DNA from 3 places in the Bradyrhizobium symbiodeficiens genome. Region 2 is predicted to be linked to each of the others. Evidence: predicted binding sites of a transcription regulator. Region 2 holds the regulator's gene; each other region holds the start of a gene.
What was found. The regulator PhoB, encoded in region 2, activates phosphate uptake and scavenging genes when phosphate is short. The targets are predictions, from matches to a motif close to TGTCATNNANCTGTCAT.
Positions count from the first base shown of each region.

Region 1: the regulator PhoB is predicted to act here: its motif matches at 7,211-7,227, upstream of phnC (phosphonate ABC transporter ATP-binding protein).
Region 3: the regulator PhoB is predicted to act here: its motif matches at 4,165-4,181, upstream of CIT39_RS14990 (DUF47 domain-containing protein).

Region 1 is NZ_CP029427.2:6,585,049-6,595,021, reverse strand. It holds gene CIT39_RS31090 (MarR family winged helix-turn-helix transcriptional regulator) at 1-401, shown strand, start outside; gene CIT39_RS31085 (enoyl-CoA hydratase) at 414-1,184, shown strand; gene CIT39_RS31080 (methyl-accepting chemotaxis protein) at 1,310-3,391, shown strand; gene CIT39_RS31075 (dihydrodipicolinate synthase family protein) at 3,523-4,461, shown strand; gene CIT39_RS31070 (DUF1045 domain-containing protein) at 4,598-5,296, opposite strand; gene CIT39_RS31065 (alpha-D-ribose 1-methylphosphonate 5-triphosphate diphosphatase) at 5,315-6,508, opposite strand; gene CIT39_RS31060 (transferase hexapeptide repeat family protein) at 6,505-7,164, opposite strand; gene phnC (phosphonate ABC transporter ATP-binding protein) at 7,337-8,146, shown strand; gene phnD (phosphonate ABC transporter substrate-binding protein) at 8,212-9,141, shown strand; gene phnE (phosphonate ABC transporter, permease protein PhnE) at 9,212-9,973, shown strand, end outside.
Region 2 is NZ_CP029427.2:6,744,209-6,754,181, forward strand. It holds gene CIT39_RS31865 (Hsp33 family molecular chaperone) at 18-1,037, opposite strand; gene argF (ornithine carbamoyltransferase) at 1,211-2,146, opposite strand; gene CIT39_RS31875 (aspartate aminotransferase family protein) at 2,146-3,354, opposite strand; gene CIT39_RS31880 (GcrA family cell cycle regulator) at 3,809-4,321, shown strand; gene phoB (phosphate regulon transcriptional regulator PhoB) at 4,587-5,294, opposite strand; gene phoU (phosphate signaling complex protein PhoU) at 5,318-6,034, opposite strand; gene pstB (phosphate ABC transporter ATP-binding protein PstB) at 6,046-6,867, opposite strand; gene pstA (phosphate ABC transporter permease PstA) at 6,864-7,715, opposite strand; gene pstC (phosphate ABC transporter permease subunit PstC) at 7,720-8,709, opposite strand; gene pstS (phosphate ABC transporter substrate-binding protein PstS) at 8,847-9,860, opposite strand.
Region 3 is NZ_CP029427.2:3,273,143-3,283,115, forward strand. It holds gene CIT39_RS14965 (ABC transporter ATP-binding protein) at 1-162, shown strand, start outside; gene CIT39_RS14970 (ABC transporter ATP-binding protein) at 155-901, shown strand; gene CIT39_RS14975 (ABC transporter substrate-binding protein) at 937-2,160, shown strand; gene CIT39_RS14980 (branched-chain amino acid ABC transporter permease) at 2,234-3,097, shown strand; gene CIT39_RS14985 (branched-chain amino acid ABC transporter permease) at 3,099-4,067, shown strand; gene CIT39_RS14990 (DUF47 domain-containing protein) at 4,223-4,867, shown strand; gene CIT39_RS14995 (inorganic phosphate transporter) at 4,880-5,887, shown strand; gene sugE (quaternary ammonium compound efflux SMR transporter SugE) at 5,880-6,194, opposite strand; gene CIT39_RS15005 (peptide chain release factor 3) at 6,370-7,992, shown strand; gene CIT39_RS15010 (hypothetical protein) at 8,093-8,671, shown strand; gene CIT39_RS15015 (NnrU family protein) at 8,826-9,410, shown strand; gene CIT39_RS15020 (class I adenylate-forming enzyme family protein) at 9,483-9,973, shown strand, end outside.

The sequences.
Region 1 (9,973 bases), 160 kb from region 2:
GCCGCTTGCAGCGCTGGATGGCGGCGCGGCCGGAGAACGAGGTGACGCCGGCGCAGGCCGGGCTGTTGTTCATCCTCGGCAGGCAGGACGGCGTCCTGATGGGCGAGGCGGGTGCGGCGCTCGATCTGGGGCCGGCCGGCATTTCCGGTCTCGTCGACCGCACCGAGGCCGCGAAGCTGATCGAGCGGCGGGCCGATCGCGAGGACGGACGCGCCTGGCGGATCTGGCTGACGCCGAAAGGGCGGACCGCGCTGGCGCAGGCGAAGGCCGGTGCTGCAGAGGTCAACGCCGCGCTGACGGACGGATTCACGGCCGCGGAGATCGACATCGTCGCGCGCTGGCTGACCAGCATTCAGAACAAGTTTCCAAGATCTTCAGAAGCAAGAAGTTCAGACGACTAGAAGGAGAGACCCATGACCGAGCACGTCCGGATCGAGAACAATGGCGGAATTCTCACCCTCACGCTGGCGCGCCCCGACAAGAAGAACGCGCTGACGGATGCGATGTACGGCAAGCTCGCCGACAGCATCGAATCCGCCGAGTTCGATCCGTCGGCCCGCGTGATCCTGATCCGCGGCGAGGGTGATATGTTCACCGCCGGCAACGACGTCGGCGAATTCGCCGCGGTCGCGGCCGGCAAGTCCGAGGGCAGCCGCAACGTCGTGCGTTTCATCCAGTCGCTGGCCCGCTGCACCCGGCCGCTGGTCGCTGCCGTGCAGGGCCGCGCCGTCGGCGTCGGCACCACGATGCTGCTGCATTGCGACCTGGTCGTGCTCGCCGACAACGCGCAATTGTCGACGCCCTTCGTCAGCCTGGCGCTGGTGCCGGAGGCCGCGTCGAGCCTGCTGATGCCGGCGCGCATCGGCTACGCCCGCGCCTACGAAATGTTTGCGCTGGGCGAGACCGTGCCGGCGCAGGCCGCGCTGCAATGGGGCCTCGCCAACCGCGTGGTGCCGCTCGACAAGCTCGATGCCGAGGCGCTTGCGCTGGCGCAACGTCTTGCCCGCCAGCCGGCCGGTGCGCTCACGGCGACCAAGAAGCTGATGCGCAATGGCGAGGTGTTGCTCGCGCAGATGCAGGCGGAGGGCGAGCACTTTGCACAACGTTTGCGCACCGCCGAGGCGCGTGAGGCGTTTACGGCCTTTGCCGAGCGCCGTCCGCCCGATTTCACCAAGGTCGCGTAGAAGGCGACCGGCCGCTGCGGGAATGGGTGCAGGGGAGATCACCTCAATTCAATTAAAACCTTAACGGAACTTTGGCATGTCGCGGTGCAAGGTGGCCACTCTTTCAGAGTAGGCCCTTCGACCCCATGGCAATGTTTAAGAAATCGGTAAGCTCGCTTCTCCTGACGTTGATGGCCCTGCTGGCCATCGGCGCGCTGGCCTCGACGGCGTTCCAGATGGCGGGGGCGTTCGGCCGCTACAGCGACAGTCTCGAGACCGAGCGGCTTGCCGCGGCCGACAAGGCGATCTTCCATGGCGTGCTCGCGCTGCGCAACAATCGCGGCGACGCCCAGAGCGCGCTGCTCGGCGAGGACGATCCACGTGCCAAGCTCGGCGCCGCCGAGAAGGCCGAGCAGGGCGGCTACGAAGGCATCAGTGCCGCGCTCGCGACCGTGGACTTCGCGCGTCGCGACGAACTAGCCAATACGCTGAAGCAGCGCTGGAACGACGCATCGCCGCAATTCCAGCTGTTCTACGACGAGGCCAAGCGTCCGCGCGCCGAGCGCAAGATCGAGCGGACCAGTTCCTGGTACGATGCCGTCACCAAGGTGATCGACACCGCGAACCTCGCCTCCACCGCGGTGTCGAACCGTGCCTGGATGAACGATCCCTATATCGCGCGCATGATTCAGGTGCGCCGCTTTGCCTGGCAGGTCCGCGATCGCTATGGCATTCATTGCTCGTCCCTCCGCTCGAATGTCAACGGCAGCAAGCCGCTCGACGACGCCCAGAAGCGGACGGTGGCGCAATGGGACGGCACCATCACCTCCGGCTGGGCAGGCATGGCCGAGTTGCTGGCCGCGCCCGACGCGCCGGCGGAACTGGTGACGGCAGCGACGGATGCCAAGGCCAAGACCGATGGCGTCCTCAAGCAGATCAACGAGCTCACCAGGAATTTCGACGGCAGCGGCAAGCCGGCGATGCCCCCCGCGGAATGGAACGCGTTGTGCCAGTCGCCCTTCGCGCCGATCGTGGCGGTCGCCAACAAGGCCCTCGACCAGTCGATCGCGCGTGCCGAGACCGTCCAGCAGAAGGCCCTCATCAACCTGATCGTGCAGTCGTTCGCGTTCCTGCTCGCGTTGGCCGTGACGGTGGCCGGCGTGTTCGTGGTGCGCAATCGCCTGATGCGTCCGGTTCGCGCCATTCTCGACGCCATTGCCCGCATCAGCGCGCGCGACTATGCGACGCCGGTGCCGCAATCCCGGCATCCCGACGAATTCGGCACCATGGCTGCGGCACTTGAAAGCCTGCGCGAGAGCGCGGCGACGGCCGAGCGCCTGGGCCGGGAGCGCGAATCGCAGCAGGCCTTGCAGCTGGCCCGCTCCGGGACCGTCGACGAAGCCTGCCGCAGTTTTGACGACACCGTGCAAGCGGTCATCCAGAGTGTCGTGGCCTCGACGCGGGAGCTCGATGCCACCGCAACCGGCGTGCGCTCGCTGGTCTCGCAATCGAGCAGCCAGACCTCCGCGGTCTCGTCCGCCGCCGAACAGGCCACCAACAATCTCGAGACCATCGCGGCTGCGACCGAAGAGCTCTCCGCTTCCGTCGGCGAGATCTCCGCGCAGGTGCAGTCCAGCGCCCGCGAAGCGCGCGAGGCGGTGTCGCAGGCCGAAAGGACCAACGCGACGGTCGAGATCCTCGACCAGACCGCAGGCCGCATCAGCGAAGTCGTGAAGATGATTCACGCCATCGCCGGTCAAACCAATCTTCTCGCACTGAACGCTACCATCGAGGCCGCACGCGCGGGCGAAGCCGGTCGCGGCTTTGCCGTGGTCGCCGGCGAGGTCAAGAGCCTTGCGGCGCAGACGGCGACCGCCACGGAGGAAATCTCGCGCCAGGTCGAGGAGATCCAGGGCGCGACGGGCCAGGCGGTCGCAGCCATCCGCTCGATCGGCGGTTCGATCAGCGGCATCGACGAGAAGATGACGGCGATCGCCGCCGCCGTCGAGGAGCAGCGCGCGGCCACCACCGAGATCTCGCGCAACTTCCAGCAGGCCGCGCAGGGCACCCGCGAAGTCACCGACACCATCGGCAGCGTCGCCAGGCTCAACCAGGAGACTGGCAACGCCGGCACGGTGTTGTCGGAATCCGTCAAGAAGATGTCGGCCGACGCCGATCGTCTCCGCGTCGCGGTCGAGGGCTTCCTGGGCGCGGTCAAGACCGCGTAGTTTCGCCTCATTCCTCCATCCTGACGTCGTGCGTTCGGCATTGCCGCCGGTCCGCGCGGCGGCTACATCTGGGCCGCCTCGCTCCGTGAGCGCGGCGACAGACGCAAGACATATCAGGGATGGAGAGTTCGATGCCGGTCACCCCAGACAAGGCCCAACGCCCCTATCGCGGCGTGTTTCCGGTCGCGCCCACCATCTTCGACGAGTGCGGCGAGCTCGACCTCGAAGGCCAGCGCCGCTGCATCGATTTCATGATCGACGCCGGCTCGAACGGCCTCTGCATCCTCGCCAATTTCTCCGAGCAGTTCGTGCTCACCGATACCGAGCGCGAAACCGTGATGCACGCGGTGCTGGAGCATGTCGCGGGCCGGGTTCCCGTGATCGTCACCACCACGCATTTCAGTTCGACCGTCTGCGCCGCGCGCAGCCAGCAGGCGGAAGCCGCTGGCGCCGCCATGGTGATGGTGATGCCGCCCTATCACGGCGCGACCTTCCGGGTTCCTGAGAAGGGCATCGTCGAGTTCTTCAAGGTGCTGTCGGGCGCCATCACCATTCCGATCATGATCCAGGATGCGCCGGTCGCGGGCACGCCGTTGTCGGTCGACCTGCTGGCGCGGCTGGCGCGCGACTTTGCCAACATCCGCTATTTCAAGATCGAGGTGCCGGGCGCGGCCTCAAAGCTCCGCAGCCTGATCGAGGCGGGCGGCAAGGACATCGAGGGCCCGTGGGACGGCGAGGAGGCGATCACGCTGCTGGCCGATCTCGATGCCGGCGCCACCGGCGCGATGACCGGCGGCGGCTATCCCGACGGCATCCGCCAGATCGTCGATCCCTATTTCGCCGGTGACCGCGAGAAGGCGAAGGCCGCCTACGAGCGCTGGCTGCCGCTGATCAATTACGAGAACCGTCAATGCGGCCTGATCGCCTGCAAGGCGATGATGCAGGCCGGCGGCGTGATCAAGTCGGATGCGGTGAGGCATCCACTCCAGCCGCTGCATCCGGCGACGAAAGCGGGTCTGCTGGAGCTTGCGAAAGAGCGCGACGCGCTGGCGCTGCGGTGGGGGAAGTAGGGCTGCACACACCGCAGTCGTAGGGTGGGCGAAGCGAAGCGTGCCGACCAATCGTGTGCCGTCGAGAAGAGTGGTGGGCACGGCGCTTTGCGCCTTTGCCCACCCTACGATGGCTGAGCATGACGCGCGATCTCGGCTAACTCACCAGTACCCACTCTCCGACAATGCGAAACCGCGCCTTCGCATCATCCTGCCGAAACAGCGCGATGCGGTCGATCGCCAGCGTCCCGATCCCCAGCGCTGCAAACCGTTCCCGCAGCATCGCCAAAATCGGCCCGCGCCGCTCCGCGTCCAGCCGTCCCGTCAGCGTCATGTGGAAGCGGAATTCTTCCATCACGTAGGGGTAGCCCCAGCGGTCGAGATAGTCGCGCTGCCGCTCGCTCAGCTTTTCGGGCCTGCGCCGCGCACGATCTTCCGCAGACAGTGCGGCGCGAAACGAATCGAAATCGCGGACGCAATCTGCGGCGAGCCGCTGGAGCGCATCGACCGGCTCGGTCGGAATGACAGCGATGAAGCCGCTGATGGCATCGACAACAGGGCGGATCACGGGAAGCGGCCGCGCCTTGCCGGCGAAGACCGCGCAGGCGGCGATCAGCTCCGCTTCGGTCCTGCCTGATACGAGCGCCATCGGCGCCTTCAGCGTGGCGTGAAAGCCGTATTTACGGGGATCGGCGCTGATGTCGCGCCAGTCCGGCGCGACATGCAGCGCATCAGGCGGAAACGGCAATTCGTTGCCGGTGTAGGCATCATAGCCGAGCAGCTCGGCGCCGAAGCGGGACAGCGCGGCGTCGCTGCCTGCGGCAAAATAGATCGCGTAGCGGGGAAAACCTGTCATCGGCTCAGCATAACCACTTTAGGCCGCGACGACAGCCTCGCGCGGCGCTGCCACAGTACTCAGCAGCCGCGTCGCATCGGTGAGATGCACGAGCTTTCCGCCTGATATCACCGCAATCAGCCGCGGCCGCAGCTTCACGCTGTCGTCGACCAGCAGGATGTCGGCGCGGCGGCCTTCCGCGAGCACGCCGCGATCGGCAAGGCCGGTGGCGAGCGCCGGCCCGGCCGAGACCAGGCTCCAGGCCTCGGTCAACGGCAGCACGCCATCGGCGGCAAGCCGGAACGCGGCGAGCAGCTGCGCCGGATAATAATAATCCGACGCCAGCACCGAGCAGAGCCCCTTGGCGATCATGTCGGAGGCCTTGGTCCAGCCGGTGTGGCTGCCGCCGCGCACGACGTTCGGCGCACCGTAGACGATGGCATCGCCGTGGCTTGCGGCCGCCTGCGCGGTCTCCTCGTTGACCGGAAATTCCGCGATGCCGGCGCCGAGCTCGCGAAATTCCTGGCGCATCGCCGGCGTCGCATCGTCGTGCGAGAGCATCCGCACCTCGGCCGCGCGGGCCGCGGCGGCCAGCCGCGCAACCGAAGCCGGCACCTCCTGGGCGCGCGAGACCACGCGCTCGACCAGCCGGTCGAATGCCTCGGCCGACAGGCCGGTGCGCTCCACCATGCGGTTGCGCTTGCGCGGCTTGGCCATGTCGGCGACCGTGCCGTCCATGTGGTCGTTGAAGGCGAACAGGTCGACGCGGCCCTCCGAGAGCCACAGGCTGATCTCGTCCTCGGCATCGAGATTGTAGGTCTCGTGCCGCAGATGGAAGCGGGTGTCGGCGGCGAATTGCGGGCGCTGGCGCTCGATCGCTTCCATCAGGCCGCGCGCATTGTCACTGCTGCGCAGGCCCGGCTCCCAGGAGCAGGTGGTGGCGTGAAACACCGTGGTGATGCCGTTGCTGATCGCCTGACGGTCGCTGTCGGCGAGCGCGACGTCGATCGGAAAATCGACACCGGCGCGCGGCATCATCTGCCGCTCGAAGGCATCGCCATGCAGATCGACGATGCCGGGCAGCACCAGCAGGTTGCGCGAATCGATCGCCAGCCGCGCCCGGCCACGAGAGCCACCAATCTCTGCAATGTCCGTTCCGGAGACGAGGAGCGAGGTTTCGACGAGTTCGGCGCCGACCAGGGCCCGGCCGCCTTCAAGGAAAATGTCTGTCACGCGACCGCGCTTCGTTTGCTGGTTGAGGGACTTGTCGGTGCTTCGTATGTCGCAAGAAAATCTTCAATCCCGAGCTTGCGGAAATCGGGCAGCGCTTCGCGCAATTTGTCGTGATCCCAGTCCCACCAGGCGAGCTTCGCGAGCCGTCCGGCGATCTCCTCGGAAAATCGCCGCCGCACGATGCGGGCCGGATTGCCGGCGACGATGGTGTAGGCTGGCACGTCCTTGGTGACGATGGCGCCGGCCGCGATCACCGCGCCGGTGCCGATGTTGCGGCCCGGCAGCACGATCGCGCCATGGCCGATCCAGACGTCGTGGCCGATATGGACGTGATGCTGGCGCCGCCAGTCGAAGAACTCGGCATCGTCGCTCTCGCCTTCGAAATAGGCGCTGGAGCGATAGGTGAAATGCGCCTGGGTGGCGCGGTGCATCGGATGATTGCCGGGGTTGATACGCGTCATCGCCGCGATCGAGCAGAACTTTCCGATGGTGGTGTAGGTGATTTGGGCGTCGTTCACGACATAGGAGTAATCGCCCATCGCGACATCGTGCAGGATGGTGCGCGCGCCGACCTCGGTATAGGCGCCGAGCCTGGTCTCGTGCAGCTTGGCGGAGGGGTCGATGGTCGGCTGGACCGAGAGGGTTTTGGCGGCCATGTTGCATCCGAGGCGCGAGGGCGGGTGTTCCTCTTCGAGCGGCTTGATGACGATGTCATGACATGACGATGACAGGGGATGAGGTGTACAGGATCGCGGCACTGCAATGCCGGTGTCACACAAGTGTCAAGCGCCGGCGTTAGCGGTGGGCCCAGTTAATCTGGAGCCCTGCATGCTGGTGGTGGAAGGTCTGACGTGTCGCTTCGGCGCGAAAGCCGCGGTGGACGACGCCTCGTTTCAAGTCTCCCCCGGCGGCTTCGTCGGTGTGATCGGACGGTCCGGCGCCGGCAAGTCGACGCTGCTGCGAACCATCAATCGTCTCGCGACGCCGACGCAGGGCCGCATCCTGTTCGACGGCATCGACGTCACCGCGCTGCGCGGCAAGGAATTGCGGCAGTGGCGGGCGCGTTCGGCCATGATCTTCCAGCAGTTCAACCTGGTCGGCCGGCTCGATGTCCTCACCAACGTCCTGATGGGACGACTTGCGACGATGCCGGCCTGGCGCTCGCTGTCGCAGCTCTGGCCGGAGCAGGACAAGGCGCTGGCGATGTCGGCGCTGGAACAGTTCGACATCGCCTCGCTCGCGGCCCAGCGCGCCGACCAGCTCTCCGGCGGCCAGCAGCAGCGCGTCGCGATTGCCCGTGCGCTGGTACAGCAGCCCGATATCATCCTCGCCGACGAGCCGATCGCCTCGCTCGATCCGCGCAACACCAAAATCGTGATGGATGCGCTGCTGCGCATCAACAAGCATTTCGGCATCACCGTGCTTTGCAACCTGCATTCGCTCGATCTCGCCCGCAGCTATTGCGACCGCCTGATCGGCATGGCGCAGGGCCGCGTGGTGTTCGACGGCGCGCCGTCGGCGCTGACCGACCATGTCGCGCGCGAGCTTTACGATCTCGAAGCCGCAGACGTCATGGGCGGCACGCCTGTACCGGCGCCCGAGGGCATTCCAGCGCTTGGAACGGCGGCCGCCGCCTGAGCGGCGCCTCATCTGCTTAGTTGCCAGTTTTGCGTCAACCGACCCCAACCGATGAAGAGGGAACCATGATCACTCGCAGACTAGTCCTTGCCGGCACTGCCGCGCTTGCCTTTGCCGGATCCGCTTCCGCCGAAGACTGGAAGACGAAATATCCGGAGATCACCTTCGCCGTGATCCCGGCCGAGAACGGCTCCGGCGTCACCGAGCGCTACGGGCCTTTCGTCAACTATCTGTCGAAGGAGCTCGGCATCAAGGTGACCCTGCGTGTCGCCAACGACTACGCGGCCGTCATCGAGGGCCAGCGCGCCGGCAACATCCATATCGGCTATTACGGCCCGGCCTCGTTCTCGCGTGCCCGCCTGACCGGCGTCAAAACCGACGCCTTTGTGATCGACGTCAACGCCGACGGCTCGAAGGGCTATTACTCGGTGTTCTACGTGCTGGCGAAGTCGCCGTACCAGAAGGTCGAAGAGCTCAAGGGCAAGAATCTCGGCCTGGTCGATCCGAATTCGACCTCAGGCAACAACATGCCGCGTTTCAAGCTGAACCAGATGGGCATCGATCCCGACGCCTATTTCTCCAAGGTCATCTTCACCGGCAGCCACGAGAATGCCGTGCTGGCCCTGGCCCAGGGCACGGTCGACGTCGCCGCGAATTGGTGGAATGCCGACGACGATTCCAACCTGACCCGCATGCTCAAGAAGGGCATGGTGAAGTCGGCCGACGGCACCGTGATGAAGAAGGAAGACTTCCGCATCATCGTGAAGTCCGACCTCATCATCAACTCGCCCTACGCCTACCTCAGCGACCTCCCGGACGACATGAAGGCGGCGATCAAGAAGGCCTTCCTCGAGGCGGCGCAGAAGGACCCCGAGGCGTTCAAGAAGCTCTCCGACGGCAAGAACAAGCCGTGGGAGCCGATCGCCAATGACGATTACAACAAGACCATCGAGCTGATTAAGTTCGTCGACAATCTGCGCAAGAAGGCGTCCTGATCACGTCAGGACGATGCACTGGAGCCGGGTCGATGGACCCGGCTCTTTTTCTTGATGGATCGCCCAACACATGACGCTCGCCGTTTCGATTCTCCCCGAACAGCAGCTCGCGGTGCTGAATGTGGCCTACCGCAAGGCGGTTGCCCGCAAGCGCCTGCGGCTTACGGCGGGTGCAGGGCTGTTTGTTGCTGCGCTGATCGTGGCCTCGATCGGCGCCGAAGTTAACCTGCGCACCCTCTTCACTTACTTCGGCAATTTCGTCAGCTATTTCGACCGTATTCTCACGCTCGACAACGGCCAGCGGGTCTGGACCAATTTTGGCGAGTGGTTCTGGGGGTGGCACAATTGGCTGAAGCTGCTCGCCGAGACCCTGCTGATCAGCTATGTCGGTACGCTGATCGGAGCGGTGTTCGCGTTCGCGCTCAATTTCTTCGCGGCCGAGAATACTTCGCCGGGACCCTGGCTGCGCTTCTTGGTGCGGCGGCTGCTCGAGTTCGCCCGTACCGTGCCGGGCATCGTATTCGCGCTGATCTTCGTGATCGCCTTTGGTCTCGGCCCGATGGCTGGCGTGCTCGCGATTGCGATCCACTCCACAGGCGCGCTCGGAAAGCTGTTTTCCGAGATCGTCGAGAATGCCGACATGAAGCCGGTCGAAGGCATCCGATCGACTGGCGCGAGCTGGCTCTCCTGCATGCGCTTTGCGATCCTGCCCCAGGTCTCGGCGGGCTACGCGAGCTACGCGCTGTTGCGTTTCGAGATCAATGTGCGCGAGGCCTCGGTGATGGGTTTCGTCGGTGCCGGCGGTATCGGACAGGAGCTCATCGTCGCGATC
Region 2 (9,973 bases):
GGCTACGGCCTTGCTCGCTACGCGTCCTCGACGCCCGCCTCGGCCGGCGTGAAATCGTACACCGAGCTGCAGAACTCGCAGGTGACGACGACCTTGTCGTCCTTCACCATCGCCGCGCGGTCGTCGGGCGAGAAGCTCTTCAGCATCGAGGCGACCGCATCGCGCGAGCAGGAGCATTGCGCCTTGAGGACCATCGGATTGAACACGCGCACGCCGCGCTCGTGGAACAGGCGGAACAGCAGCCGCTCGCCGGAGAGCTCGGGATCGATCAGCTCGACGTCCTCGACGGTCTCGATCAACGAGCGCGCCTCGACCCAGGCATCGTCTTCCGCGACGCTGTGCACCTCGACGCCATCGGGGGCATCGCCGGGATGCAGATCGGCCTGCCGCGCGCGCTCCGGCGCCTTCGGCAGGAACTGCATCAGCATGCCGCCGGCGCGCCAGCGATGCTTGCCGCCGTCGTTCGAGCGCCACTCCTCACCGACCGCGAGACGCACCTTGGTCGGGATCTGCTCGGAGCGCAGGAAATATTCGTGGGCGGCGTCTTCCAGGCTGCCGCCGTCGAGCGCAACCAAGCCCTGGTAGCGGCTCATGTCGGGGCCCTGGTCGATGGTCATGGCGAGATGACCGTGACCGAGCAGCGCGCCGGAATCCATTCCGGATTTTTGGGCATCGCCGAGGCGCGCGGCGTCGAAGCGCGCATAGGCGCGCAGGCGATCGGGCGCCTGATAGTCCACCACCAGGAACGACACCGGACCGTCGGTCTGCGCCTGCAGGATGAAGCGTCCCTCGAATTTCAGCGCAGAGCCGAGCAGCGTCGTCAGCACGATGGCCTCGCCGAGCAACTTGCCGACTGGCGCGGGATAATCGTGCTTGGTCAGGATCTCGTCGAGCGCTGGGCCAAGCCGCACCAGGCGCCCGCGGACGTCGAGCGCGTCGACCTCGTAGGGCAACACGGCGTCATCGATCGGAACCGCTGATGGCGCGCGAACCGGGCCTTCAGGGCCTGCTTTCATCTCGGGGGATTGGGAAACCATGGGGCGTTATCTGGGGTCGGTGGACAAAAATGGAAGAGGCGCGCGCCCGTTCAATCGTCGCCGGAGCAACGGGCTGCGTAGCCCGGATGGAGCGTCGCGTAATCCGGGGTATTCGCGTGACGTATCGTCGGCCCCGGATTTCGCTGGGCTCCATCCGGGCTTACAATCAAGGGCTACTTCACCGCGTCGAAGCACCAGGCCAGAATGCCCTTCTGCGCGTGCAGGCGGTTTTCGGCCTCGTCGAACACGACCGATTGCGGACCGTCGATCACGTCATCGGTGACCTCCTCGCCGCGATGGGCGGGCAGGCAATGCATGAACAGCGCGTCGGGCTTGGCCAGCGACATCAGCTTGCCGTTGACCTGATAGGGCTTGAGCACGTTGTGGCGGTGCTCGCCTTCCTTGTCGCCCATCGACACCCAGGTGTCGGTGACGACACAGTCGGCGCCGCGCACGGCGGCCTCCGGATCGGTGCCGAGCATGATCGGCGCGCCGGTCGCCTTGATGAAGTCGCGCATAACTTTCTTCGGCGCGAGTTCCGGCGGGGTGGCGACGTTGAGCTGAAACTTGAAGCGCTCGGCGGCGTGGGCCCACGAGGCCAGCACATTGTTGTCGTCGCCGGTCCAGGCCACCGTCCTTCCCTCGATCGGGCCACGATGCTCCTCGTAGGTCATGAGGTCGGCCATCACCTGGCAGGGATGCGACCGCCGCGTCAGGCCGTTGATGACGGGCACCGTCGCATATTCCGCAAGCTCCAGCAGCGCGTCGTGATTGAGGATGCGGATCATGATGGCGTCGACATAGCGCGACAGCACGCGCGCGGTGTCGGCGATGGTCTCGCCGCGGCCGAGCTGCATCTCGGCACCGGTGAGCATGATGGGCTCGCCGCCGAGCTGGCGCATGGCGACGTCGAACGACACGCGTGTCCGGGTCGACGGGCGCTCGAAGATCATCGCCAGCGTCTTGCCTTCGAGCGGCCTGACCGGCTGATGCGCCTTCTGCTTCGCCTTCATGGCGGAGGACGCCGCAAGCATGCGCTTGAGCTCCGACAGCGGCAGCTCGTTGATATCGAGGAAATGCTTCGGAGTTTTGTTGGGGGACTTGCTCATCAGCTTGCCGCCCGCTTGGTCTGGCTGGACGAGATCGCGGAACAGGCGCGCTCCAGCCGCCCGATGCTGTCCTCGATCTCGGCTTCGGTCACGATCAGCGGCGGCAGGAAACGCACGACATTGTCGCCGGCCCCGACGGTGAGCAGCTTTTCATGACGCAGCGCTGCGACGAGATCGCCGGAGGGCACCACGGCCTTGATGCCGATCAGCAGGCCCTCGCCGCGCACCTCGCTGACGATGTCGGGATAGCGGTCGATCACGGAGGCAAGCTTCTGCTTCAGCAGCAGCGACATTCTCTGCACGTGGTCGAAGAAGCCGGGCGCGAGCATGACGTCGAGCACGGCGTTGGCCGCGGAGATCGCCAGCGGATTGCCGCCGAAGGTCGAGCCGTGCGAGCCGGGCCCCATGCCGGCGGCCGCATCCGCGGTCGCCAGAATGGCCCCGATCGGGAAGCCGCCGCCGAGCGCCTTGGCCAGCGACATCACGTCCGGCGTGACGCCAGTGCGCCGATAGGCGAACAGATCGCCGCTGCGGCCCATGCCGGTCTGCACCTCGTCGAAGGCGAGCAGTAGGCCCTTCTCGTCGCAAAGCTGGCGGAGCGCCTTGAGGAAGGTCGGCGTTGCCGAGCGCACGCCGCCCTCGCCCTGGATCGGCTCGATCAGGATGCCGGCGGTGTGCGGACCGATCGCCTTCTTGACGGCCTCGATGTCGCCATGCGGCACCTGGTCGAAGCCTTCCATCGGCGGACCGAAGCCTTCGAGATATTTTGCCGAGCCGGTCGCAGCCAGCGTCGCCAGCGTGCGGCCGTGGAAGGCGCCTTCGAAAGTGATGATGCGATAGCGCTCCGGATGTCCCTTGGAGAAGTGATGATGGCGCACCAGCTTGATCACGCCCTCCAGCGCTTCGGCCCCCGAATTGCAGAAGAACACGAAGTCCGCAAAGCTCTCCTGGCAGAGCCGGTTGGCGAGCTTCTCGCCATCCGGGCTCTGGAACAGGTTCGACATGTGCCAGAGCTTCGTCGCCTGCTCCTGCAGCGCCTTGATCAGATGCGGATGGCAATGGCCGAGCGCATTCACGGCCACGCCCGAGGTGAAATCGAGATAGCGATCGCCATTGGTCGCGATCAGCCAGCAGCCTTCACCGCGCTCGAAGCCGAGGTCGGCTCTGGCGAAAACGGGGAGCAAATGCGGCGCTGCGCTGTTCGTCATGATGTCACTTGAATGTTGCGGACGGTGTGACGCGTGCATTGCGCAACGCACCATCCACCGGCCCGGAAAACGAAACGTGCCGCCTTTTAAGGGCGGCACGCGGGACTATCTTATGCCTGGCAAGACGGGTGTCAATGCCGCCCGGAAAGCCTCGGGAAACGCAGAATCCGTAGTCTTGCGGTGCCGATTTTGCGGGATTTCACCACGGAACATGTGGAAGCGAGTCGGCGGACTCTTGCGCGGGAGTCACGCCATATTGTAGCGTTTGGATTGTCAGATACGACATCTCGTGCAGCGGTTCTGATCTCAAGAGTCCTCATGTACCGGCGTAAACGTTCGGGCGTCAGTCGCGCCCGGCGAGCCCTAAGGGATTCTGGCGGCACGGGTTTTTCGAAGCTTAGCAATCGCCGCATGGGCGCCAGGACGGCAGCCGCGCGACGAGGGAAAGGGTGCAATGACGGTTTTGACCTGGTCCGATGATCGCGTCGAGCAGCTGAAAAAGCTCTGGGAGGCCGGACTTTCGGCCAGCCAGATCGCAGCTGAGCTCGGCAATGTGACCCGCAATGCCGTGATCGGCAAAGTGCACAGGCTCGGTCTGTCCGGCCGCGCAAAGAGCCCGTCATCGGCCGCGCCCCGGCCGCGCAAGGCGCGCCCCGCACAGCACATGATGCGGGTGACCCGCCCCATCGCGCGCGGCAACACCGCGCTGGCCCAGGCCTTCGAGGTCGAGGTGGAGGCCGAGCCGGTCACCTACGACAACGTGGTGCCGATGAGCCAGCGGCTGTCGCTGCTCGAGCTGAACGAGGCGACCTGCCATTGGCCGGTCGGAGATCCCTCCAGCCCGGACTTCTTCTTCTGCGGCGGCAAGGCGCTGTCCGGCCTGCCCTACTGCGCCCAGCACTCGCGCGTGGCGTATCAGCCGGCGGCCGATCGCCGGCGCGCAGCACCTAAGCCGGGGCCGCGGTGAGCTTGCGGATTTAGCTGACTAAGGACGGTGCTGTCACACGACGACGGCGCAACAATCTCGGTGTCATCCCCGCGAACGCGGGGATCCATAACCACAGGGCGCAGTTATTGCGCGAGATGGTCACTCCGAGTCTTCGCCAAACTACGTCCTGTGGTTATCGCGACGGGCGCAAGCGCTCGCGCGGAGATCCCGGGCTCGCGCTGCGCGCGCCCCGGGATGACGGCTGAGATTGCGGCTACAGCGCCAAACGGCAGCCCACAACCCGCTACGCCTGCTCGGCCTTCGCGAAGCGATCGTCCAGCGCGTAGCCGGCGCCGCGGACGGTGCGGATCGGGTCCTGCTCGCGGCCGAGATTGAGCAGCTTGCGCAGGCGGCCGATATGAACGTCGACGGTGCGCTCGTCGATGTAGATGTCGCGGCCCCAGACGCTGTCGAGCAGCTGCTCGCGCGAGAACACGCGGCCGGGATGCTCCAGGAAGAACTCCAGCAGGCGATATTCGGTCGGGCCGAGATCGATCGGCCGGCCCGAGCGCGCCACGCGGCGCTTGTCGCGGTCGAGCTCGATGTCGCCATAGGCCAGCACGGTGGCGAGCCGCTCGGGGCTGGCGCGCCGCAGCAGGCCCTTCACGCGCGCCAGGAGCTCCGGCACCGAGAACGGCTTGACGATGTAATCGTCGGCGCCGGTCGCAAGCCCCCGCACCCGCTCGCTCTCCTCGCCGCGCGCGGTGAGCATGATGATCGGCAGCTGCTTGGTGTCGGGCCGGGTGCGCAGGCGCCTGCACAGCTCGATGCCCGACAGGCCCGGCAGCATCCAGTCGAGCACGATCAAATCGGGGATGTGCTCCTTGAGGCGGGTGTCGGCGTCGTCGCCGCGCATGACCGTCTCGACGTCATAGCCGTCGCCTTCGAGGTTGTAGCGAAGCAGCTCGGTGAGAGCTTCCTCGTCCTCAACCACCATAATGCGTGCGCCCATGGTGTCGTCGCTCCTTAAAGTCTTCAGGTATTCGGGATCGCCGTGGCGAAGGTGGTCATGTCGCCCTTCGGCCGCTTGTCGGTGATCGCCTGGCCCTCGATCATGTAGAACACGGTCTCGGCGATGTTGGTGGCGTGGTCGCCGATCCGCTCGATGTTCTTGGCGCAGAACATCAGGTGGATGCAGAACGAGATGTTGCGCGGATCCTCCATCATGTAGGTGAGGAGCTCGCGGAACAGCGAGGTGCAGATCGCGTCGACCTCCTCGTCGCCCTTCCACACCGCCATCGCCGCCGGCAGATCGTGCGCGGCATAGGCGTCCAGCACCGACTTGACCTGCTGCTGCACGAGGTCGGTCATGTGCTCGAGGCCGCGGAACAGTTTCAGCGGATGGAAATCGGTCTCCAGCGCGGCGACGCGCTTGCCCATGTTCTTGGCGAGGTCGCCGATGCGCTCGAGGTCGGTCGCGACGCGCATCGCGCCGACGATCTCGCGCAAATCCACCGCCATCGGCTGGCGGCGGGCGATGGTGAGCACCGCGCGTTCCTCGATGCGCTTCTGCAGCGCGTCGAGATCGGCATCGATGGTGACGACGCGCTGGCCGAGCGCGACGTCGCGGCGGATCAGCGCATCGACGGAATCGACGATCATGCGCTCGGCGATGCCGCCCATCTCGGCGACCAGGCGCGTGAGTTCCTGGAGGTCGGTGTCGAAGGCCTTGGCGGTATGTTCGGTACCCATGTTCCGTCTCCTCAGCCGAACCGGCCAGTGATGTAATCCTGCGTGCGCCGGTCAGTCGGCGACGTGAAGATCTTGCTGGTGTCGTCGAACTCGATCAGCTCGCCGAGATACATGAAGGCGGTCTTGTCGGAGACGCGCGCGGCCTGCTGCATGTTGTGGGTGACGATCGCGATCGTGTAGTTCTCGGACAGTTCCTGGATCAGCTCCTCGACCTTGGCGGTCGAGATCGGGTCGAGCGCCGAGCACGGCTCGTCGAACAGGATGACTTCGGGGCGCACCGCGACGGTGCGGGCGATGCACAGGCGCTGCTGCTGGCCGCCGGAGAGCGACAGGCCGGAAGCGTTGAGCTTGTCCTTGACCTCGTTCCAGAGGGCGCCGCCGCGCAGCGCCTTCTCGACGCGGTCGTCCATCTCGGACTTCGAGATCTTCTCGTAGAGGCGGATGCCGAAAGCGATGTTCTCGTAGATAGTCATCGGGAACGGCGTCGGCTTCTGGAACACCATGCCGACCCGGGCGCGCAGCAGATTGAGGTCGAGCTTGAGGTCGAGGATGTTGGTCTGGTCCAGCATCAGCTGGCCGGTGGCGCGCTGGCCCGGATAGAGATCGTACATCCGGTTGAAGATGCGCAGCAGGGTCGACTTGCCGCAGCCCGACGGGCCGATGAACGCCGTGACGCGGTTGGCGCCGAGCGTCAGGTTGATGTTCTTCAGCGCGTGGTGCTCGCCGTAATAGAAGTTGAGGTTGCGCACCGTCACCTTGGCGGGCGCCTCGGGCAGCACAGGCGCGTGCGGCAGGCCACCGGACGCGCTCATCGATACGGAAAGATCACTCATTTTGCGGTCCTCTCGGCGCCAAGGATGCGCGCGCCAATGTTCAGGGCAAGCACGGTCAGGGTGATGAGCAGTGCGCCGCTCCACGCCAACTGCTTCCAGTAGGCGTAGGGGCTCTGCACGAAGTTGTTGATGGTGACGGGCAGGTTGGCCATCGTCTTGTTCAGGCCGAGGCTGAAGAACTGGTTCGACAGCGCGGTGAACAGCAGCGGCGCGGTCTCGCCGGCGACGCGGGCGGTGGCGAGCAGCACGCCGGTGATGAGGCCGGACCGGGCCGCACGATAGGCGATCCGCTTGATCACCAGCGAACGCGGCAGGCCCAGCGCCGAGGCCGCCTCACGCAGCGGATTCGGCACCAGCAGCAGCATGTCCTCGGTGGTGCGCAGCACGACCGGGATCACGATGACGGCGAGCGCCAGGCTGCCCGCGATCGCGGAGAAGCCACGCATCGGCACCACCACCGCGCCGTAGATGAACAGGCCGATGATGATCGAGGGCGCCGAGAGCAGGATGTCGTTGATGAAGCGGATCACCGAGGTCAGGCGGTCGTTGCGGCCGTATTCGGCGAGGTAGGTGCCGGCGAACAGGCCGAGCGGCGCGCCGATGCCGACGCCGATCACCGTCATGATGACCGAGCCGACGATCGCGTTGCGCAGGCCGCCTTCGGTCGAACCCGGAGGCGGCGTATCCGCGACGAAGAGCTCGAGATTGAGGCCGGCAAGGCCGTTGTAGAGCAGCGTGACCAGGATCAACGCGAGCCAGGTGACGCCGAAGACCGCCGCGGCGAAGCAGAGCCCGCGGATGACGATGTCGGTGCGGCGACGACGCGAATAGATCGGATTGAGGGCCATGACCTTACTTCCCCGCCTTCTTGTCCAGCCGCATCAGCATCAGCCGCGCGGCGGCCAGCACGAAGAACGTCAGCACGAACAGCAACAGGCCGAGCAGGATCAGGCCGGACTGGTGCAGGCCGTCGCTCTCGGCGAACTCGGATGCGATCGCCGCCGAGATCGTGGTGCCCGGCGCGAAGATCGACGAGGAGATGCGGAAGGAGTTGCCGATGATGAAGGTCACCGCCATGGTCTCGCCGAGCGCGCGGCCCAGCGCCAGCATGACGCCGCCGATGATGCCGACGCGGGTGTAGGGGATCACCACGCTGCGGACGACCTCCCAGGTGGTGCAGCCGACGCCGTAGGCGGCCTCCTTCAGCACCGGCGGCACCGTCTTGAACACGTCGACCGAGATCGAGGTGATGAAGGGCAGCACCATGATGGCGAGAATCAGCGCGGCGTTGAACGTGCTGAGATAGGACGGCGGACCCGCGAAGATCGCGCCGAGCACCGGGACGCCGTCGAATATTTTGATCATGAAGGGCTGGAAGCTGTTGGCCAGAAACGGGCCCAGCACGAAGAAGCCCCACATGCCATAGATGATCGAGGGAATGCCGGCCAGCAGCTCGATCGCCATGCCGATCGGGCGGCGCAGCCATTGCGGGCAAAGCTCGGTGAGGAAAATCGCAATGCCGAGACCGACGGGAATGGCGATCAGCATCGCGATGAACGAGGTGACGAGCGTGCCGTACATCGGCCCGAGCGCGCCGAGCACCGGCGGATCGGCCGACGGCGCCCAGCGCTGCGTCCACAGGAAGGAGAAGCCGAATTCCTTCATCGCCGGGAACGCGCCGACGATCAGCGAGATGATGATGCCGCCAAGGATCAGCAGCACCGAGATCGCGGACAGCCGCGTGATCCAGTAGAAGGTGACGTCGCCGAGCTTGAACGCGCCCAAGGCCTTGGCGCGATCATACGGTCCGGCGTCGTCGATGATATCGCTCTGAACGGCCATTTCTGCCACGCCGATCCCCTGTACCCGTTATATACGCTTGTTGCCGGTTGTTGTGGTCTTGCGCTCCGGACGCGGCGCAAGGCCGATCCGGAGCGGAGGTTTTCGAACTCCCGGAGTGATGTCCGGGACAGGAGCTCTTAGCTCTTGATATCGGCAGCCCAGGTCTTCTCGATCTGCTTGACGACGGTGTCCGGCATCGGGATGTAGTCGAGCTCCTCGGCCGCCTTGTCGCCCTTCGTGAAGGCCCAGCGGAAGAACTTGATGGCTTCCTGCGAGGCCGCCTTGTCGGTGGCGTCCTTGTGCATGAGGATGAAGGTCGCCGCCGTGATCGGCCAGGACTTCTCGCCGGGCTGGTCGGTCAGGATGACGTAGTAGCCGGGCGCCTTGGCCCAGTCGGCGTTGGAGGCGGCCGCCTGGAACGCTTCGACGGTCGGCTGCACGGTCTTGCCGGCCTTGTTGACGAGACCGGTGTAGGTCAGCTTGTTCTGCTTGGCATAGGCGTACTCGACGTAGCCGATCGAGTTCTTGGTCTGGCCGATGTTGCCCGACACGCCTTCGTTGCCCTTGGCGCCGACGCCGACCGGCCACTCGACCGCGGTGCCCTCACCGACCTTGCTCTTCCAGTCCGCGCTGGCCTTGGAGAGGTAGTTGGTGAAGTTGAAGGTGGTGCCCGACCCGTCCGAGCGGCGGACCACGGTGATCGCCTCCGACGGCAGCTTCACGTTCGGATTGAGCTTCTTGATGGCCGGATCGTCCCACTTGGTGATCTTGCCGAGATAGACGTTGGCCAACGTCTCGCCGTCGAACACCATCTCGCCGGGCTTCACGCCCTCGAGGTTGACCACGGCAACGATGGCGCCCATCACCATCGGCCACTGGACGAGGCCGTCCTTCTCGAGCTGCTCGGCCTTGAGCGGCATGTCGGTCGCGCCGAAGGTCACGGTCTTGGCCTGGATCTGCTTGATGCCGCCGCCGGAACCGATCGACTGGTAGTTCAGGCCGTTGCCGGTCTCCTTCTTGTAGGCGTCAGCCCACTTCGAATAGATCGGGAACGGGAAGGTCGCACCGGCACCGGTGATGTCGGCAGCAAAGGCCGCTGTCGTCGAAGCGGCGACCATGCCGGCAGCGACGATCGTTTTGAGGAAATTCATGCTGGTCTCCATACAGGGGAGCGAAGCGCCATCCGCGCCCGATCGCGCTCCCCATGCCGCCCCTTTAGGAGCGGTCGGCTGTGCTTTTACGAAGGTTTGGTGACAGTTGGATG
Region 3 (9,973 bases), 3.5 Mb from region 2:
TACACCATCCTGATGGTCGAGCATAATCTAAGCGTCGTGGCCAACCTCTCCGACATCATCACCGTGCTGACGCGCGGGCAGGTGCTGGCGCAGGGCCATTACAGCGAGCTCACCAAGGACGAGCGCGTCAAGGAAGCCTATCTGGGAGCCGGTCATGCCTGATACTGCGATTGCCGAGGCTCCGGCCAAGGCTGCGACCGGCGGAAACATCCTCCAGGTCCGCAACCTCGAAGCCTGGTACGGCGAGTCCCACATCCTGCACGGGATCAATTTCGACGTGAACGCGGGCGAGGTCGTCACCCTGCTCGGGCGTAACGGCGCCGGCAAGACGACGACGCTGAAGTCGATCATGGGCATCATCGGCAAGCGTACCGGCTCGGTGAAGTTCAACAACCAGGAGATCATCCGCGCGACCTCCGACAAGATCGCGCGCATGGGCATCGCATTCTGCCCGGAAGAGCGGGGCATATTCGCCAGTCTCGACGTGCGGGAGAATTTGATGCTGCCGCCGGTGGTCCGCGAAGGCGGGCTGCCGCTCGATCAGATCTTCGATCTGTTCCCGAACCTGAAGGAGCGGCTCAACAGCCAGGGCACCAAGCTGTCCGGCGGCGAGCAGCAGATGCTCGCGATCGCGCGCATCCTGCGCACCGGCGCGAGCTTCCTGATGCTGGACGAGCCGACCGAGGGCCTGGCGCCCGTCATCATCCAGCAGATCGGCCACACCATCGCGCGGCTCAAGAAGGAGGGTTTCACGATCCTCCTGGTCGAGCAGAATTTCCGCTTCGCATCCACCGTCGCCGACCGCTACTACGTCGTCGAGCACGGCAAGATCATTGACGGATTTTCAAATGCGGATCTTGCCGCCAACATGGACAAGCTCCACACCTATCTTGGTGTCTGATATTGCCAACGAGAAAATTCAAAAAGGATAGTTGCATGAAGACGACCTCGATTGCATCATTGCTGCTGACCACCGCGCTCACCTTCGCCGTGACAAACGTCGCGTCCGCGCAGGACAAGACCGTCAAGATCGGCGCGCTGTCCGATCAGTCCGGCCTCTACGCCGACCTCGGCGGTCCCGGCTCGACGCTTGCCGCACAGATGGCCGTTGAGGATTCCGGCCTGGCTGCGAAGGGCTGGAAGATCGACATCATCTCCGGCGATCACCAGAACAAGCCCGACATCGGCACCGCGATCGCGCGGCAGTGGTTCGACGTCGACAAGGTCGACATCATCGTCGACGTGCCGAATTCCGGCGTGGCACTTGCCGTCAACAACGTCGTCAAGGAAAAGAACGGCGTCTACATCAATTCGGGCGCGGCGACCTCCGACCTCACCAACGCGCAGTGCTCGCCCAACACCGTGCACTGGACCTACGACACCTACATGCTGGCCCACACCACCGGCCAGGCGCTGGTGAAGGCGGGCGGCGACAGTTGGTTCTTCCTGACCGCCGACTACGCCTTCGGTGCCGCGCTCGAGCGCGATACCAGCGCGGTCGTGACCGCCAACGGCGGCAAGGTGGTCGGCGGCGTCAAGCATCCGCTGAACACGCCGGACTTCTCGTCGTTCCTGCTCCAGGCGCAGTCATCCAAGGCAAAGATCATCGGTCTTGCCAATGCCGGCGGCGACACCACCAACACGATCAAGCAGGCAGCCGAATTCGGCATCGGCAAGGGCGGCCAGAAGCTCGCGGCGCTGCTGCTCTTCCTGACTGACGTCAAGGCGATCGGTCTGGAGACGGCGCAAGGCCTCAACTTCACCGAGACGTTCTACTGGGACATGAACGACCAGACCCGGGCGTTCTCGAAGCGTTTCGGCGAGAAGATGAAGAACGGCGCGATGCCGACCATGGTGCAGGCCGGCGTCTATGCGGGCGTGCGTCACTATCTCAAGGCGCTCGATGCGCTCGGCGGCAATCCCCATGACGGCGTCAAGGTCGTCGAGAAGATGAAGTCGATGCCGACGGAGGACGAGCTGTTCGGCAAGGGCGAGATCCAGCCCAACGGCCGCACCATCCACAACGCCTATCTGTTTGAGGTGAAGAAGCCCTCCGAATCCAAGGGGCCGTGGGACTTCTACAAGCTGGTCGGCACGGTGCCGGGCGACCAGGCTTTCACGCCGCTGTCCGAGAGCAAGTGCGCGCTCTTGAAGAAGTAAGATAATAACCCGCGGGGCCTTAAGGCCCGCGGGCGACTTTCAGGGAACGCCGAAGGGACCGGGTGCGGGATCGATGCAGGCTCTATACGCTCAGCTACTTGTGGGACTGATCAACGGCTCGTTCTACGCGCTGCTCAGTCTCGGGCTTGCCGTGATTTTCGGCATGCTCAACATCATCAATTTCGCCCATGGCGCGCTCTACATGATGGGCGCCTTCGTTGCCTATTTCCTGTTGAGCCTCGGCGGCATCAACTACTGGTGGGCGCTGCTGATCGCACCGGTGATCGTCGGCATCTTCGGCATGATCCTGGAGCGGACCATGCTGCAATGGCTGACCGGGCTCGACCATCTCTACGGCCTGCTCCTGACCTTCGGCATCGCGCTGATCGTGCAGGGCGTGTTCCAGAACTATTTCGGCTCCTCCGGCCTGCCTTACGCCATTCCGGATCAGCTCAAGGGCGGCATGAATCTCGGCTTCATGTTCCTGCCGATCTACCGCGGCTGGGTGGTCGTCTTCTCGCTGGTGGTGTGCATCGCGACCTGGTTCCTGATCGAGAAAACGCGGCTCGGCGCCTACTTGCGCGCCGCCACCGAAAATCCGACGCTGGTGCGCGCTTTCGGCGTCAACGTGCCGCGCATGATCACGCTCACTTACGGCCTCGGCGTCGGCCTTGCCGCGCTCGCGGGCGTGCTCTCGGCGCCGATCAACCAGGTGCGGCCGCTGATGGGCGCCGATCTCATCATCGTGGTGTTCGCGGTGGTCGTGATCGGCGGCATGGGATCGATCATGGGCTCCATCATCACCGGCTTCGCGCTCGGGGTGATCGAGGGCCTGACCAAATATTTCTACCCCGAGGCCTCCAACACCGTCGTGTTCGTGCTGATGGTGCTGGTGCTCTTGGTGAAGCCAACGGGATTGACGGGAAGGGCGGCCTGATATGACAACCCTGACGGACAACACGCTGCCGGTGACCCCTCGCGCGATGCGCGACGAGATGATCGTGTTCGTGGTGATGGCGCTGTTGCTGGCGTCGGTGCCATTCACGGGCGTCTACCCGTTCTTCGTGATGCAGGCGCTGTGCTTTGCGCTGCTCGCCTGCGCCTTCAATCTGCTGATCGGCTATGGCGGCCTGTTGTCATTCGGACACGCCATGTTTCTGGGGACCGCGGGCTATTGCTGCGCGCATGCGCTGAAAGTGTGGGCGTTGCCGCCCGAACTCGGCATCCTCGTCGGCATCGCCGCGGCTTTCGTGCTCTCGCTGATCACCGGCTACATCTCGATCCGCCGTCAGGGCATCTATTTCTCGATGATCACGCTGGCGCTGTCGCAGCTGCTGTACTTCATCTACCTGCAGGCTCCGTTCACCCACGGTGAGGACGGCATCCAGGGCATCCCGCAGGGACACATGTTCGGCGTCTTCGATCTGTCCAAGCCGACGGTGCTCTACTACGTCGTGCTGGTCGGGTTTCTCGCCGGCTTCCTGCTGATCTTCCGCATCATCAATTCGCCGTTCGGTGAGGTGCTGAAGGCGATCCGCGAGAACGAGCCGCGCGCGATTTCGCTCGGCTACCGCACCGACCAGTACAAGTTCCTGGCCTTCGTGCTGTCGGGAACGCTGGCCGGTTTTGCCGGTGCGCTGAAGGTGTTCGTGGCGCAGAACGCCTCGCTCACCGACGTCCACTGGTCGATGTCGGGCGAGGTCGTGCTGATGACGCTGGTCGGCGGCCTCGGGACCATCTTCGGCCCCGTGGTCGGTGCCTTCGCGATCATCGCCATGCAGCAATATCTCGCCGGCTTCGGCCAGTGGGTGACGGTGATCCAGGGCTCGATCTTCGTGGTCTGCGTGCTCACCTTCCGCCGCGGCGTCATCGGCGAAATCGCGCATTACTTCCGGCGGTCGCTCTAACTATCTGACTCAAAAGCAGTTTACCGGCCGTTTGAAAGCGGTGGATGACCCGGCTCCGCGGGCGTGAGATGACACGCGCGCGGAGCGAAAATGGTCTATGACAGTTTTGTGACGGCCACTAAGGCCGGGCCATTTCCAACCGGTAGCCTACCCCCATGATGCGATGGTTTCGTGCTTTCCTGCCCAAGGAAGAACGGTTCTTCGACCTGTTCGACCGGCATGCCCAAACGGTGATCCAGGGCTCCATCGCGCTCCAGGGCATGCTGAACGGGGGCGAGGAGACGCCGGTCTATTGCCAGCGCGTCAACCAGTTCGAGAACGACGCCGATAACATCACTCGAGAGGTGCTGACGGCGGTGCGCCGCACCTTCATCACCCCGTTCGACCGCGGCGACATCAAGAACCTGATCACGTCGTTGGACGACGCCATCGACCAGATGCAGCAGACGGCCAAGGCGGTGATGCTGTTCGAGGTCCGCACCTTCGAGCCGCCGATGCGCGAGATCGGCGGGCTTCTGATCGAATGCGCCAATCTGGTCGGCCGCGCGCTGCCGCTGATGCAATCGATCGGCCCGAACGTCGCCATGCTGACCGCGATCACGGAGGAGCTCGGCAAGCTCGAGGGCCGCGTCGACGATCTCCACGACATCGGCCTGAAGGAGCTGTTTCTCAAGCATCGCGACGGCAATGCGATGGACTTCATCGTCGGCGTCGAGATCTACGACCACCTCGAAAAGGTGGCCGATCGCTTCGACGACGTCGCGAACGAGATCAACAGCATCGTCATCGAGCAAGTATAGGGCAGGGCCGCTGTGGATGCCGCGTTGGGTCTTCCCGTCCTGGTCGGACTGATCGCCGTCGCGCTGCTGTTCGACTTCCTGAACGGCCTGCACGACGCCGCCAATTCGATCGCGACCATCGTCTCGACCCGCGTGCTGCGGCCGCAATTCGCGGTATTCTGGGCCGCGTTCTTCAATTTCGTCGCCTTCATGGTGTTCGGGCTGCACGTCGCCCAGACCATCGGCACCGGCATCATCGATCCCGCGATCGTCGATGCCCAGGTGATCTTCGCAGCCCTGGTCGGCGCCATCGTCTGGAACCTCGTGACCTGGGCGCTCGGCATCCCGTCGTCCTCATCTCACGCCTTGATCGGCGGCTTGTTTGGTGCCGGCGTGGCCAAAGCCGGTCTTTCGGCGGCGGTCTGGAGCGGATTGTCCAAGACGGTGATCGCAATCGTGCTGTCTCCGCTCGTCGGCTTCCTGCTCGCGATGGTGCTGGTTGCGATCGTCTCCTGGGCTTCGGTGCGCTCCACGCCCTTCGCGGTCGATCGCGCCTTCCGCATCCTGCAATTCGCCTCTGCCTCGCTCTATTCGCTCGGTCACGGCGGCAACGACGCGCAGAAGACCATGGGTATCATCGCCGTGCTGCTTTACTCGCAGGGCCATCTGGGTGGCGAATTCTTCGTTCCCTTCTGGGTGGTGCTGTCGTGCCAAGCCGCGATGGCAATGGGTACGCTGATGGGCGGCTGGCGCATCGTCCGCACCATGGGCCTGCGCATCACGAAATTGACGCCGATGCAGGGTTTTTGCGCCGAGACCGGCGGTGCCGCGACCCTGTTCATGGCGACCTATCTTGGGGTTCCCGTCTCAACCACCCACACCATCACCGGTGCCATCGTCGGCGTGGGGGCCGCCCGGCGCCTCTCGGCGGTGCGCTGGAATGTCGCCAGCTCGATCGTCTATGCCTGGGTCATCACGATGCCCGCCTCGGCCATCGTGGCGGCGCTGACCTGGTGGGCGGTCAAGCTCTTCGTCAAGTAACCAGCTTCAGCCCCACGATCCCGCCGACGATGAGGCCGATGCTGGCAAGGCGAAGGGCCGTGGCCGGCTCGCCGAACAGGACGATGCCCAGCGTCGCGGTGCCGACCGCGCCGATGCCGGTCCACACCGCATAGGCGGTTCCAACGGGTAGGGATTTGAGTGCAAATCCGAGCAGGATGACGCTGCCGGCCATGGCCGCGAGCGTGACGACGGACGGAACTAGCCTGGTAAAGCCCTCGGTGTATTTCAGGCCGATCGCCCAGGTGATCTCGAGAAGGCCCGCGACGAACAGGATGCTCCAGGCCATGACGACCCTCCATTCAAGGCAGGGTCGTCCCCGCGGCTGACATGCTGATGGGCGGGGAGGCCGTCCTCCCCCCAAGGCCAAGTATGGCCAAGGCCGATATGGGGCTGGCTGGAAGGCTCCGCAATCACCAAATGAGGCTTGATCAGGCCCGTTTTCCCTGCCACACGCTGCCGCCATGTCCGACATCGCCACCACCACAGCCGAATCGCCGGCCCGTTCCCCGCTTGCCGCGGAAGTGGCGCGGCGGCGCACGTTTGCGATCATCTCCCATCCCGACGCCGGCAAGACCACGCTGACCGAAAAGCTGCTGCTGTTCGGCGGCGCCATCAACCTCGCCGGCCAGGTCAAGGCCAAGGGCGAGCGGCGCAACACGCGGTCGGACTGGATGAAGATCGAGCGCGAGCGCGGCATCTCGGTCGTGACCTCGGTGATGACCTTCGAGTTCGAAGGCCTCGTGTTCAACCTGCTGGACACGCCGGGCCACGAGGACTTCTCGGAAGACACCTATCGTACGCTCACGGCGGTCGATTCCGCGGTTATGGTGATCGACGCCGCCAAGGGCATCGAGGCGCGCACCCGAAAGCTGTTCGAGGTGTGTCGTCTTCGGGATATTCCGATCATCACCTTCATCAACAAGATGGACCGCGAGAGCCGCGACGTGTTCGAACTGCTCGACGAGATCGAGAAGACGCTGGCGCTCGACACCACACCGATGACATGGCCGGTCGGCCGCGGCCGCGACTTCCTCGGCACCTACGACGTCGTCAATGGCGGCGTGCGCCTGCTCGAAGGCGGCGGCGCCAAGACCGGCGCGGCGCAGCAGATCGAGATCGCCGAACTCGCCAAGCTCAACGCCAATCTCGACGTCTCCGCGGTCAAGGACGAGCTCGAGCTCGTCACCGAAGCGTCAAAACCGTTCGAGCTCGATGCGTTCCGCGAGGGCCATCTGACGCCGGTCTATTTCGGCAGCGCGTTGCGCAATTTCGGCGTCGGCGACCTCTTGGAAGGCCTCGGCAAGTTCGCGCCGGAGCCGCGCGCGCAGGACAGCGACCAGCGCAGGGTCGAGGCCACCGATCCGCGCATGAGCGCCTTCGTGTTCAAGATCCAGGCCAACATGGATCCGAACCACCGCGACCGCATCGCGTTCGCGCGCCTCTGCTCGGGCAAGCTCAGCCGCGGCATGAAGGCCAAGCTGGTGCGCACCGGCAAGAGCATGCCGCTGTCTAGCCCGCAATTCTTCTTCGCACAGGACCGTTCGGTCGCGGACGAAGCTTTCGCCGGCGACGTGGTCGGCATTCCCAATCACGGCACGCTGCGCATCGGCGACACGCTGACCGAGGGTGAGGATTTCAACTTCGTGGGCGTGCCCAGCTTCGCGCCGGAAATCGTCCGCCGCGTCCGCCTCACCGACGCAATGAAGGCCAAGAAGCTGAAGGAAGCGCTGCAGCAGATGTCGGAGGAGGGTGTGGTGCAGGTGTTCCGTCCGCGCGACGGCGCGCCGGCGCTGGTCGGTGTCGTCGGCGCACTCCAACTCGACGTGCTCAAGGCGCGGCTGGAGGCGGAGTATTCGTTGCCGGTCGAGTTCGAGGTCAGCGAATTCCAGCTGGCGCGCTGGGTTTCCTCGGAGGACCGCAAGAAGCTCGACACCTTCATCGCCGCCAACACCTCCAGCATCGCCGACGACGTCGACGGCGATCCCGTCTATCTCGCGCGGAACGAGTTCTATCTCGGCTACACCAAGGAGCGCGCCGAGGGCATCGAGTTCACCAACGTCAAGGACGTCAAGAAGAAGGGGTAGAGCGCCCCAGCCAATTGCGCGCGAGCATGTGAACGCGCGCTGGCTTGACGCGTTCAAGGACGGTGCCACGTTTGTCCAAGTGGCATCGCGAGTTCGCATCATGTGGCGCAGCATCTTCATTCTTCTCCTGCTGGCGATATCGATCGCTGCGGCCGACGCGCGGCGCCGCCAGATTAATCCGATCCCGTTCGCGCACGAGCCGTGCAGTGTGCTCGACGGCCGGCCCTGCACGCCGTCCTATTGCAGCCCGCTCGAACCCGGTCCCTGCATCCCGGAGATCGATTATCCCTACGGCCAGAACCTTCAGCTGACGATCCAAAGCGTGCCGTCCGAGGCCGATCGCGCAAAGTATCAAAAGCCCGATCACGATCTCGACACGATCGGCGACCTCTTCGCCGAGCTGCGCAGCTGTTGGTCGCCGCCATCGGACAATATGCGCGCGGGCATGCAGATGTCGGTGCGTTTCAGCTTCAACAGGGCCGGTGGCCTGATCGGCCCGCCGCGCCTCACATTCGCGACCCCAGGCGTTCCGGCCGAAACCCGCACGACCTATCTGAATGCGATCAACGCATCGCTGAACGCCTGCCTGCCGCTGAAATTCACCGACGGACTCGCCGGCGCCCTGGCCGGGCGGCCGATCGCGATCCGCTATGTCGACAATCGCGAGTTGGGAAAATAGCTCTATCCCCTCATCCTGAGGAGCGCGTTCTTCACGCGCGTCTCGAAGGATGAAAGGCTCAGGTGTCGCAACAGCCGGCCTGCATGGTGAGAGTTGCGACCGCGGGCCAATCGATGATACGCCATTGGCGGGGGCTGCTTGAGGGGAGGATGTCGTGGGTCTGCTGGTCATGATCCTGGGGCTTGCGCTGTTTTTTGCGGCCCATGTGTTCACCACCAAACGTGAGGCGCGCGCGCAGGCGATCGCAAGGCTGGGTGAGGGGACCTACAAGATCCTCTATGCCGTGGTCTCGCTCGCGGGTCTCGCGCTGATCATCTGGGGCTTTGCGCATTACCGTGCGACGGGATGGATCGACGTCTGGTATCCGCCGAAGGCGATGAAGCACATCACGCTCGCCCTGATGCTGCCCGCGGTGATCCTGGTGGTCGCCTCTTATTTGCGCGGCCGCATCTACGCGACGCTGAAGCACCCGATGCTGGCCGGCGTCAAGCTGTGGGCGGCGGCGCATCTTCTGGCCAACGGCGACCTTGGCTCCATCATCCTGTTCGGCTCGTTCCTGGGCTGGGCGGTCTATGACCGCATTTCGCTGAAACATCGCACCGACGGCGGCGGCCCGCCGATCCCGGTGGGCGGCGTCAGCAACGATCTGATTGCGGTCGCCGTCGGCGTCGTGGCCTATCTTGCGCTGGCCTTTGCGTTCCACCCGGTCGTGATCGGCGTTCCCGTGATCGGGGTCTAGCCGGTCGGCACAAGACGAAACCGTGATGTCCATGCGTGGAAGCCAATAAGAGCAACAAGCGGGGGCCCTTCGATGGACTGGTCGCAATCTCAGATCCCGCCGATGCGGTTCGAGGGGCGCTTCGGCGACCGCGTGGTACCGGCCTTTTGCGACCGGCCGTCGAGCGTATGGGCGATGATCGCGGAGGCGCGCGATCGCAATGCCGACGGCGAGGCGCTGATCGCAGGCAATGTCCGGCTGAGCTGGCGGCAGGTTGTGGAGCAGGCTGCGCGGATCGCCGCGGGCCTCCGCAAGCTCGGCCTGCAGCGCGGCGACCGCGTCGCGATCCTGCTCGGCAACCGCATCGAATTTCCGCTGCTGCTGTTCGCCGCCGCGCATGAGGGGCTGGTGACGGTGCTGCTCAGCACGCGCCAGCAGAAGCCGGAGATCGCCTATGTCCTCGCCGATTGCGGCGCCAAGATCCTGATCCACGAAGCAGGCCTCGCCGAGCGGCTGCCCGATGCGCAGCAGGTGCCTGATCTCGTACACCGCATCGCGGTCGACGACGATCCGGCTCGCTCGCG